2 regions of the Comamonas sp. MYb396 genome follow, and region 2 is predicted to be linked to the other one. Evidence: riboswitches for the same ligand, from Rfam matches in the RefSeq annotation. Region 2 holds a riboswitch; the other holds the start of a gene.
The links. Region 2 has a riboswitch for cobalamin ahead of WH265_RS00070 (TonB-dependent receptor). Riboswitches for the same ligand answer to the same signal wherever they lie in the genome.
Positions count from the first base shown of each region.

Region 1: another riboswitch for cobalamin. It lies ahead of WH265_RS19695 (ABC transporter substrate-binding protein); the one in region 2 lies ahead of WH265_RS00070 (TonB-dependent receptor).

Region 1 covers NZ_JBBGYU010000009.1:138,118-143,170, reverse strand. The annotation lists gene WH265_RS19700 (FecCD family ABC transporter permease) at 1-872, opposite strand, end outside; gene WH265_RS19695 (ABC transporter substrate-binding protein) at 897-1,919, opposite strand; cobalamin riboswitch at 2,182-2,406, opposite strand; gene WH265_RS19690 (GNAT family N-acetyltransferase) at 2,453-3,001, shown strand; gene WH265_RS19685 (F0F1 ATP synthase subunit epsilon) at 3,053-3,469, opposite strand; gene atpD (F0F1 ATP synthase subunit beta) at 3,541-4,944, opposite strand; gene atpG (F0F1 ATP synthase subunit gamma) at 4,979-5,053, opposite strand, start outside.
Region 2 covers NZ_JBBGYU010000001.1:16,162-21,214, reverse strand. The annotation lists gene WH265_RS00085 (hydantoinase B/oxoprolinase family protein) at 1-230, shown strand, start outside; gene WH265_RS00080 (MFS transporter) at 308-1,690, shown strand; gene WH265_RS00075 (LysR substrate-binding domain-containing protein) at 1,873-2,817, shown strand; cobalamin riboswitch at 2,914-3,187, shown strand; gene WH265_RS00070 (TonB-dependent receptor) at 3,440-5,053, shown strand, end outside.

The DNA of each region.
Region 1 (5,053 bases), on a different contig from region 2:
GCGGCATGCGGAATGACCAGGCCAACAAAGCCGATCGCGCCGACGATGGAGACCATGACGGCCGTCATCAGCGCAGCGGCCAGCAGCAGCACCAGTTGCACCCGGCGCACCGGCACGCCCAGCGCGGCCGCCGATTCGCTGCCAAAGCTGAAGGCATCGAGCGCGCGCGTATGCAGCAGGCACAGCAGCAGGCCGGTGATCGCGATGCAGGCCGTCAGCACGGTATCGGGCCAGCGCACGCCGCTCAGGCTGCCCAGCAGCCAGAACATGATGCCCCGGGCCTGCTCGGCGCTGCCCGACTTGGTGATGATCAGCGAGGTCAGTGCATTGAACAGCTGCGAGCCGGCAATGCCGGCCAGCACAATCTGGCCGCTGTTGCGCAGGCCACCGCTGCCGGCGGCATGGGCCAGCAGGGCCACCAGTGCAAACGCGCAGAGCGCGCCAAAAAAGGCGCCCACGGTCATCGATATGGCGCCCGCACCAATGCCGACGACAGTCACCAGCACTGCGCCGGTGGAGGCCCCGGCCGAGATGCCGAGCAAATAGGGCTCGGCCAGCGCATTGCGCAGCAGCGATTGCAAAATGACGCCCGAGACCGCCAGGCCAGCGCCGCAGCTGGCCGCCACCAGCGCCCGGGGCAGGCGGTAGTTCCAAACAATGCCCTGGCTGATGGGATCGATGGCATAGCTGGCACCTGCCAGCTTGTTGGCCAGCACCTGCAGCACCAGGCTGGGCGACAGCGCCGTCTCGCCAACGGCGATGCCCAGCGCCACGCTCAGCAGCAGCGCCAGTGCCGCGCCCAGGCACCAGGCGGCCCCATGCAGCGGCCTGCGCAGCGCCGATGGGCGCGCTGATGCCGTTGCCACCATCATGCAAGGCCTTGCATCAGCGGCTGATCAACGCGCGGCCGCCGGGCCGAGCTTGCGTACCGCATCGCTGATCTGCTCCATGCCATCGACCAAGCGGATCGAGCCTTGCAGCGCATCGGCATCGACAATGACGATGCGGTTGTTCTTGACGGCATCCATGTGCTGGGTGACCGGGTCCTGCTTCAGAAACTCGAGCTTCTTTTGGTAGTCGTCCGCAGGGAAGCGGCGGCGGTCCATGCGGGCGATCACCAGGATCGATGGATTGGCCTTGGCAATGGTTTCCCAACCCACGGTGGGCCACTCTTCGGACGAGTCGACGATATTGCGCAGGCCCAAGGTCTGCAGCATGTAGCCGGCAACCCCGTTCTTGCCCGCCATGTAGGGGTCGATGGCCAGATCGGCGCTGGAGAACCACAGCGCAGCCGTCAGATGGGGCTGCTGCGCGGCCTGGACCTTGGCGACCGCCTTGGCCTGGCGCTCGCGCAGGTCCTTGACCAGGCGCTCACCCTGGGGCTGCACATCAAAGAGCTGCGCCAGTTGGGTGATGCTCTTGTAGAGCGCCTGCACATCGTAGGCCGCGGTGCGGGTGCCATCGGCGCCCTTGAGGTTGTTCTTGCCTTCGCAGTCGGAGGGCATCGCATAGGTGGCAATGCCCAGGTCATGGAACTGCTCGCGCGTGCCCACGACGCCGTCCTTGCCGACCATCCACTCGAACTGCGACACCACCAGCGCCGGGCGTTTGCCGATCACCGACTCAAAGCTCGGGTCGTTGTCCGCCAGGCGTGGCACCTTGTCATTGATGGCCTTGAACTGGGGCAGCACGGCATTGAACCACAGCGAGGTGCCCACCAGCTTGTCGCCCAGACCCAGCGCATACAGCATCTCGGTGCCGGCCTGGCCGATGGTGACGACCGAGGCGGGCGCCTGCTTGAGAGAGACCTCGTAGCCGCAGTTGTGCAGCTGCATCGGATAAGGGGCGGCCCAGGCGGACAGCGGCATGAATACACAGGCAGCCAACAGGGCAGGCAGCGCAAAACGGCGAACAGGCATCGGAATCGTCTCTCCAGGTAGAGGCTGGGCATGCGGGCCGTGCGAGCCGATCCGGTGCGGGCTGCTGCCCGGTGGAGCCAGGACAGCCTTGCGCAGACGAGACGCTGCTCACCGCCCGGACACCCCGCCGGTCATGATCAAAACACACGCACATCCGCCATGAATGGGTTTGCCGCAGCGGCGTTTGCGTCGTTCGCCTTGCAGCGCGCACAACCGGTGGCATGCCTGTTTCTCTGTGCAAACCGGGGGCTTGCCAGTGGCTTGTGAATGCATAACCTTGGCAGGTCTCCTGACTGGCCGGTCTGCGCAGACCATCGCCTTCCCGAACCGCAGTTCAGTGGCGCATGGATGGCCTGCTCGCGGCCTACAGTTGCGGGGGCAGTTCCGTTTGGGGCGCTGGCTGCCGGCTCGCGCTCCCTGGATTCCCTCATGCCCCGGCACCCTGCCGTGCGCATGTTCTTGCGAAACCAAAGTGGCTGTACTGTAGCCGATTTACAGCGCCTGCATGCTAAGCTGCAGGCCGTTTGATGGCCATGAACCACCCACCCACTACACCCAGCGCATACGGCATCCGCCGCGTTGACCATCTCGCGCCGGTGGCAGCCTTTTTGCAGGCGGCGCGCCAGGCCATGTTTGGCGATCGGGTCGATACCAGCACACCGCAGGCCGATCTGCGCGACTTTGCCTCGGTCTATGCACCGCCCGGCGGCTGCATGCTGGCGGCCTGGCAGGGCGACCGCATCATCGGCAGCATCGCCTACCGCGCCTATGACGGGCGCTTTGCCCACCTGGCGGTGCCCAGCGCAGGCACCGCCGAGGTGGTGCGCCTGTATGTGGACCCGGCCTGGCGCCGCCAAGGCCTGGCTGGCGAACTGTTCGCGCAGCTGCGGCAGCGGGCGCTGCAGCAGGGTGTGCAGCGGCTCTACCTGCACACGCATCCTTTTTTGCCGGGCGCACAGGCCTTTTGGCAGCGCCAGGGCTTTGTCAGCCTGCACCAGGATGCCGACCCGCTGTGGCAAACCCTCCATATGCAGCAGGTGCTGCAGACCAGCTCCACTCCGACCCATCCGCTACGGACGTAAAAAAACCACCGCATGCGGTGGTTTTCCTGTGGCAGTTGCGCAAACAGCGGATCAGCGCTTCTTGCGGTATTTTTGCAGGGCGGCAATCTGGGCGGCCATGACGGACAGCTCGGATTGGGCCTTGGCCAGGTCAAGCTCGCCCTTGGCGTTCTTGAGGGCTTCTTCAGCCTTTTGCTTGGCTTCAACCGCTTTTTGCTCGTCCAGGTCCTTGCCGCGCACAGCGGTGTCGGACAGCACGGTCACGCAGTCGGGTTGCACTTCGAGAATGCCACCAGCCACGAAGATGAACTCTTCGCCGCCGTCGGCCTTCTCAATGCGCACCGAACCCGGCTTGATGCGGGTGATCAACGGCGTGTGGCGGGCGTAGATACCGAGTTCGCCCATTTCACCAGGCAAAGCCACAAAGCGGGCTTCGCCGGAGAAGATGGATTCTTCAGCACTGACCACATCAACGTGGAAGGTGTTCATCTTTGATCCTCAGAGTGAAAAAGAAACTAGTTCGCGAGCAGGGCTGCGTGCTGCAGCCCGTTCTGCAAAGCTTAGATCTTCTTCGCCTTCTCGATGGCTTCGTCGATCGTGCCAACCATGTAGAAGGCTTGCTCGGGCAGGTGGTCGCACTCGCCGTTGACGATCATCTTGAAGCCGCGGATGGTTTCCGACAGCGGCACGTACTTGCCTGGAGCGCCCGTGAACACTTCAGCAACGTGGAAAGGCTGCGACAGGAAACGCTGGATCTTGCGAGCGCGGGCCACGACGAGCTTGTCTTCGGGAGCCAGTTCGTCCATACCCAGAATCGCAATGATGTCGCGCAGTTCGGTGTAGCGCTGCAGGGTACCCTGCACTTGGCGGGCTACCGAGTAGTGCTCTTCACCCACCACTTGGGGGTCCAGCTGGCGGCTGGTCGAAGCCAGTGGGTCCACCGCAGGGTAGATACCCAGCGAAGCGATGTCACGCGACAGCGCCACGGTGGAGTCCAAGTGAGCGAAGGTCGTTGCTGGCGATGGATCGGTGTAATCGTCCGCTGGCACGTAGACGGCCTGGATCGAGGTGATCGAACCCACCTTGGTCGAGGTGATACGCTCTTGCAGACGGCCCATTTCTTCGGCCAGCGTAGGCTGGTAGCCCACGGCCGAAGGCATACGGCCCAGCAGCGCGGACACTTCGGTACCGGCCAGCGTGTAGCGGTAGATGTTGTCCACGAAGAACAGCACGTCCTTGCCTTCGTCACGGAACGCTTCAGCCATGGTCAGGCCGGTCAGCGCAACGCGCAGACGGTTTCCTGGTGGCTCGTTCATCTGGCCGTACACCATGGCAACCTTCGAGTCGTTGAGCGACTCCTGGTTCACCACACCGGCGTCCGACATTTCGTGGTAGAAGTCGTTACCTTCACGGGTACGCTCACCCACGCCGGCGAACACGGACAGACCGCTGTGCGCCTTGGCGATGTTGTTGATGAGCTCCATCATGTTCACGGTCTTGCCCACACCGGCACCACCGAACAGACCGACCTTACCGCCCTTGGCGAACGGGCACACCAGGTCAATCACCTTGATGCCGGTTTCCAGCAGTTCCTGTGCAGGGGCCAGCTCGTCATAAGCGGGCGCCTTGCGGTGGATGGAAGCGGTCAGCGCCTGGTCCACAGGACCGCGTTCGTCGATGGGGTTACCCAGCACGTCCATGATGCGGCCAAGGGTTGCCTTGCCCACGGGCACGGTGATCGCCTTGCCGGTGTTGGTGACCATCAGGCCACGCTTGATACCGTCCGACGAGCCCAGCGCAATGGTACGCACCACGCCGTCGCCCAGCTGCTGCTGCACTTCCAGCGTCAGGGCGGTGCCTTCGAGCTTCAGTGCGTCATACACGTTAGGCACGCTGCCATGGGGGAACTCAACGTCCACCACCGCACCGATACATTGAACAATCTTGCCTTGTACTTGAGCCATTTGTTGCTCCAATATTGATTTCAGTCGAGCTGTATTACACAGCCGCGGCGCCTGCGACGATTTCCGACAACTCGGTCGTAATCGCAGCCTGACGCGTCTTGTTGTAGAT
Region 2 (5,053 bases):
GCGCGCTGGGCAAGGTGTCGCTGGACGACGGCACCGCCTTGCGCGGCAAGGGCAAGCAGCAGATCCCGGCCGGACGCCGATTGATTTTGGACTTGCCCGGCGGCGGCGGCAACGGCGATGCGGCACTGCGCCCCGCTGCGCTGGTGCAGCGCGATGTGGCCTATGGCTATATCAGCCCCGAGCAAGCCGAAACCGATTACGCCCAGGCCACGCCGCTGCCCCCGGCCTGATCGCGTGCCCATGGCCAGCGGCATAGCCGCTGGTCCTTTTCCATTTTTCTCCCCCTGCAGGACATCAAGGACTCCCGATGCGCACACACAATCCCATGGCAGATGGCTTTGCCGCCCCAAGTGCAAGCCTTTCGGACTGGTCGTCCCCCCAAGCGGCGGTGGCGCCGCGCGCGGTGCAGTCCAAGGAGCTCAACCGCGTGGTGCTGGCCTCGGTGGTGGGCAGCTTTGTCGAGTGGTTCGAGTTCTCGGTCTACGGCTACCTGGCAGCAGTGCTGGGCAAGGTGTTTTTTGCCACCAGCTCGCCCACCATGCAGATCACGGCATCCTGGGCGGCCTTTGCGATTGCCTTTTTTGCCCGCCCCATTGGCGGCATCTTCTTTGGCTCGCTGGGCGACAAGTACGGCAGAAAGCGGGTGCTGACCATCACCATCATCATGATGGCGATCTCCACCTTTTTGATCGGCGTGCTGCCCGGCTATGCGAGCATCGGCATTGCCGCGCCGCTGCTGCTGATCGTGCTGCGCCTGATGCAGGGGCTGTCGGCCGGGGGCGAGGCCAGTGGCGCGGCCATCTTTGTGGCCGAGTACTGCCGCGACCGCAACCGCACCTTGCTCACCAGCTGGGTGGAGGTAGGCTGCATGGCGGGCTTTTTCTTCGGCGCCTCGGTCTCGGCCATCCTGACGGTGTTTTTCAGCGCCGAGCAGATTCTGGACTGGGCCTGGCGCATTCCGTTTCTGATTGCGCTGCCGCTGGGCGCCATTGGCCTCTACATCCGCAAGTACCTGGAAGAGACCCCCACCTTCATGGCCATGAAGCAGCAGCATGACGCACTAGCCCAGGCGAGCTGGAAGGTGCTGTTCGCCACCCACAAGAAAGAGCTGTTCCAGTCGGCCGGCATCATCATCGTGACCAATGTCACCTTGTTCACCGTCGTCACCTACATCCCGACCTACTTTGTCAGCGCGCTGCATGTCGATGTGGCCACCGGCCTCAAACTCTCGCTGGGCCCGCAGCTCTTCTTGGTGGTGATGATCCCCATCATGGGCCTGCTGGCCGACAAGTTCAGCCGCAAGACGATGATGATCGCTGCGAGCCTGGCGATTGCGGTACTGGCCGTGCCTTGCTTTCACCTGCTGCTCGAAGGCAGCACCGCCGCCAAGATCTCGTCCTTGATGGTGCTGAACTTTTGTCTGGCCATGCTGCTGGGCAGCATCTACTCGATCATCCCGTCGATGTTCCACACCAGCGTGCGCTTCAAGGGCATGGCGCTGAGCTACAACCTGGCCGTGGCGATGTTTGCCGGCACCGCGCCGATGATCAACTCCTGGCTGATTGCCCAGACTGGCAATCCGGTCGTACCTGCCTACTACCTGATCGGCGCGGCAATCATCGGCCTCATCGCCCTGGTCAGCAGCCGGGACCGCACCGGTCTGCCGATGCATGGTGATCCGGTGCAATAAGGCCATGCGCTGCTGAGCGCTGTGCCAGCCCGAACGCATCCCTTCTGGATGCGTTTTTTTATGCATCAGCGGGGCAGGGCGCAGCAGGCAAGAACGCTGGCGTGCCGGCCCGCAGGGCGCCGGGCTGCGACCTATAATCATTGGCAGCCCGGGCCTTCGTCCTTCCTGCCCGGCGCTCCTCCATGAAATACAAGCTACCGCCCCTGCAGCCACTGCGCGTGTTCGAGTCCGTCTACCGCCATGGCTCCATCCGCAAGGCGGCCGACGAGCTGTGCCTGACGCCACAGGCCGCCAGCCAGCAACTCAAGCAACTGGAAAGTGCGCTGGATGTGCAGCTGTTCGAGCGCGGCGCGCGGGGCCTGGCGGCCAGCGCCGAGGCGCAGACCTTGTACCACTATGTGGAGCAGGGGCTTGATGCACTGAGCCAGGGGCTGGAAGCGCTGCGTTCCCACCACAAGGATGCGCAGTTCCATATCCAGGTCAGCCCGTATTTTGCAACCCAGTACCTGATCCGTTCGCTGCCCTCGTTCACCAAGGATTACCCGGAGCTCGACCTGCGCATCTCCATCGGCGTGGAGCTGCCTTCGTTCGATAGCAGTGATCTGGACGCAGCCATTGTCTGGGGCTACGGCGGTGTGGACCATCTCGATGAAACGCCGCTGCTCGAAGACCTCAAGGTCATCGTCGCCACGCCCCAGCTGTTGGCCGAGCACCCGGTGGAGAGCGCGCAGGATTTACCGCACCACCGGCTGATATCGCCGCTGACGCACAACAGCCTGTGGCAGGACATTTATGCGATGCTGGGCCTGGAGCCCGGCGGCAAGCATGTCAGCCCCATGCTGCTGCACACGCACGATGCGATGCTGCAGGCCGTGCTCAGCGGGCAGGGCGTGGGCCTGCTGTCCTATGTCGATGCGCTCAGCTATATCCACAGCGGCAAGCTGCTGGCTCCCTTTGGGGCCGAGCTGCTGCGCCAGTTGCCGATGGACAGAACGCCCAAGTTCCACCTCTACACCCGCCGGGGCGCGGGAGAGCGCCCGATCCAGGCGAGCTTTCGGCAGTGGCTGCTGGGCCAGCTGCGCAGCACTGACTTTATCGGCTATGCGACGCGGCTGCCTCAGGGCTGATACAGCCACTGGGGCATGCGCTGTATCGCCCAGCTGACACCGGCCTGGACGAAAAGGCGCTGCCCGGGCCTGCGGCTGGTACACTGGCTGCGCTTTGAAAAAAGCCTATCTACAGGTGCTTGTATTGCACAAGTGAAACGGGAACAAGGTCGGGAGTGCGCTCCCCCAAGCCTTGGCTGCCCCCGCAACGGTAGACAGGAAACGTAGCCGATGCGGCCCGCTCCCACGCGGGCCCAGTCACTGGGGTTGAAAGAGTGTCCACGCCTGCCAGGCAACAAGACGCCCGCACCCTGGGAAGACCGGCTACCGGGTCAGCGCCTGCGCTGCACCGCCTGTAAGCCCGGAGACCGGCCTGTTCCTAGTCGCAGTGCGCGCTGTGCCTCTGGCCAGCACGTGCTCTCTCAACTGTCTGCGGGGTGTGGACGGCGGTTCTTCGCGCGACCCCGTCTTGGGGGGTGACCGCGTGCAGTGCAGCCCCCGCATCAGGCAGTTAGCGCCTTTTGTTCAAATGACTGCAGTTCCTTTTCCGAAAAACCGGCTCCTGGCTGCCCAGCGGCTCTCTTCCTCCCTGCGCCTCGTTGGCAGCTCCTGTGTTCTGTGCCTGCCCGCCTTGGGCATCGCAGTGGCCCATGCCCAAGAAGCCTCACTGCCCGAAGTGGTGGTGAGCGACCAGCGCAGCGAGCCCAATGCGCTCCAGCTGCCTTCGACCTCGGCCAGCAAGCTAGCCGTGCCGCTGCAGGACCTGCCCGCCAGTGTCAGCTCGGTCTCGGCCGTGCAGGTGCAAGAGCGTGCCGACTACAAGGTGGTCGATGCCGTGGGCCGCAGCGTGGGCCTGAGCGCCAATGGCACCCCTGGCAATGGCGGGCTGTCGTTCTCCAGCCGGGGCTTTACCGGTGTCAACTCGGTAGGTGTGGCCGAAGACGGGCTGAGCCTGGGGGTTGCAGCCGGCACCGTGGCCTATCCTAATTCCAGCTGGGGTTACGAGCGCTTTGATGTGCTGCGCGGCCCCGCATCGCTGATGTACGGCAGCGGCACCATGGGCGCCACGGTGAACGCGGTGCGCAAGGAACCCAGCCGCATCACATCGACCGAGGTGCTGCTGGGCGCCGGCTCCCACGGCTCGGCCCGTGCGGGCCTGGGCAGCACCGGCGCGCTGGGCGACAGCCTGAGCTACCGCCTGGATGTCTACGGCGATCGCAGCGATGGCGAGCGCCAACTGGGCAACAGCGACAGCAAGAAGATCATGAGCGCCATCCGCTGGCAGGCGAGCAGCGATCTGCGCCTGGACCTGACGGCCGATGTCAGCGACCAGCGGCCCGAGCGCTACTTTGGCACCCCGGTGGTCGATGGCAAGCCGGTGGCGGCGCTGCGCGACCGCAATTTCAACTTTCTTGACAGCGACATCCACTACAAGGACCAGCGCTACAAATTGAAGGCCGAGTGGAATGTGAGCGAGGCACTGGTGCTGCGCAACGAGACCTACCACATGAAGGCCGACCGCCACTGGAAGAACATCGAAGGCTATGACTACGATGCCAGCACGCGCATGGTTCACCGCTACGACTACCTGGAGATCGGCCACGACTTGGAGCAAAGCGGCAACCGCCTGGGCGCCGTGTTCAAGCCCGGCCAGCATGAGATAGCGATGGGCTGGGATGTATCGCAGGCCAAGTTCACTGCGCTCAACAGCTCGCCCTATACCGGTGAATCCGATGTGCCGCTGACTGGCGGCACCAGTGGCTACTGGGACAGCCCGGACCCTTACAAGCCGCGCATGACCTCGCGCATCCGCCAAAACGCCTTCTACCTGGAAGACGCCTGGAAGCTGGGCGAGCAGTGGCTGCTGATGGCCGGCCTGCGCCGTGACCTGTATGACTTTGACCGCATGGACCTGCTGAGCCAGGCCCGCTTTGACAAGACCCTGGGCGGCACCTCCTGGCGCCTGGGCCTCACGCACAAGCTGGACCAGAACACCAGCATCTATGCCCAGGTCAGCACCGGCCATGACCCCGTCAACAGCCTGCTGTCGCTGACCCAGTCGCAAACCGGCTTTACATTGAGCAAAGGCCGCCAGGTGGAAGTGGGCATCAAGCAGCAGCTGCCCAATGGCCAGGGCGAATGGACCCTGGCGGTCTTCGATATCCAGAAGAAGGACATCATCACGCGTGATCCGGACCGGCCAGCGCTGTCGATCCAGGGCGGCAAGCAGTCGTCCAAGGGGATCGAGCTGGCAGGC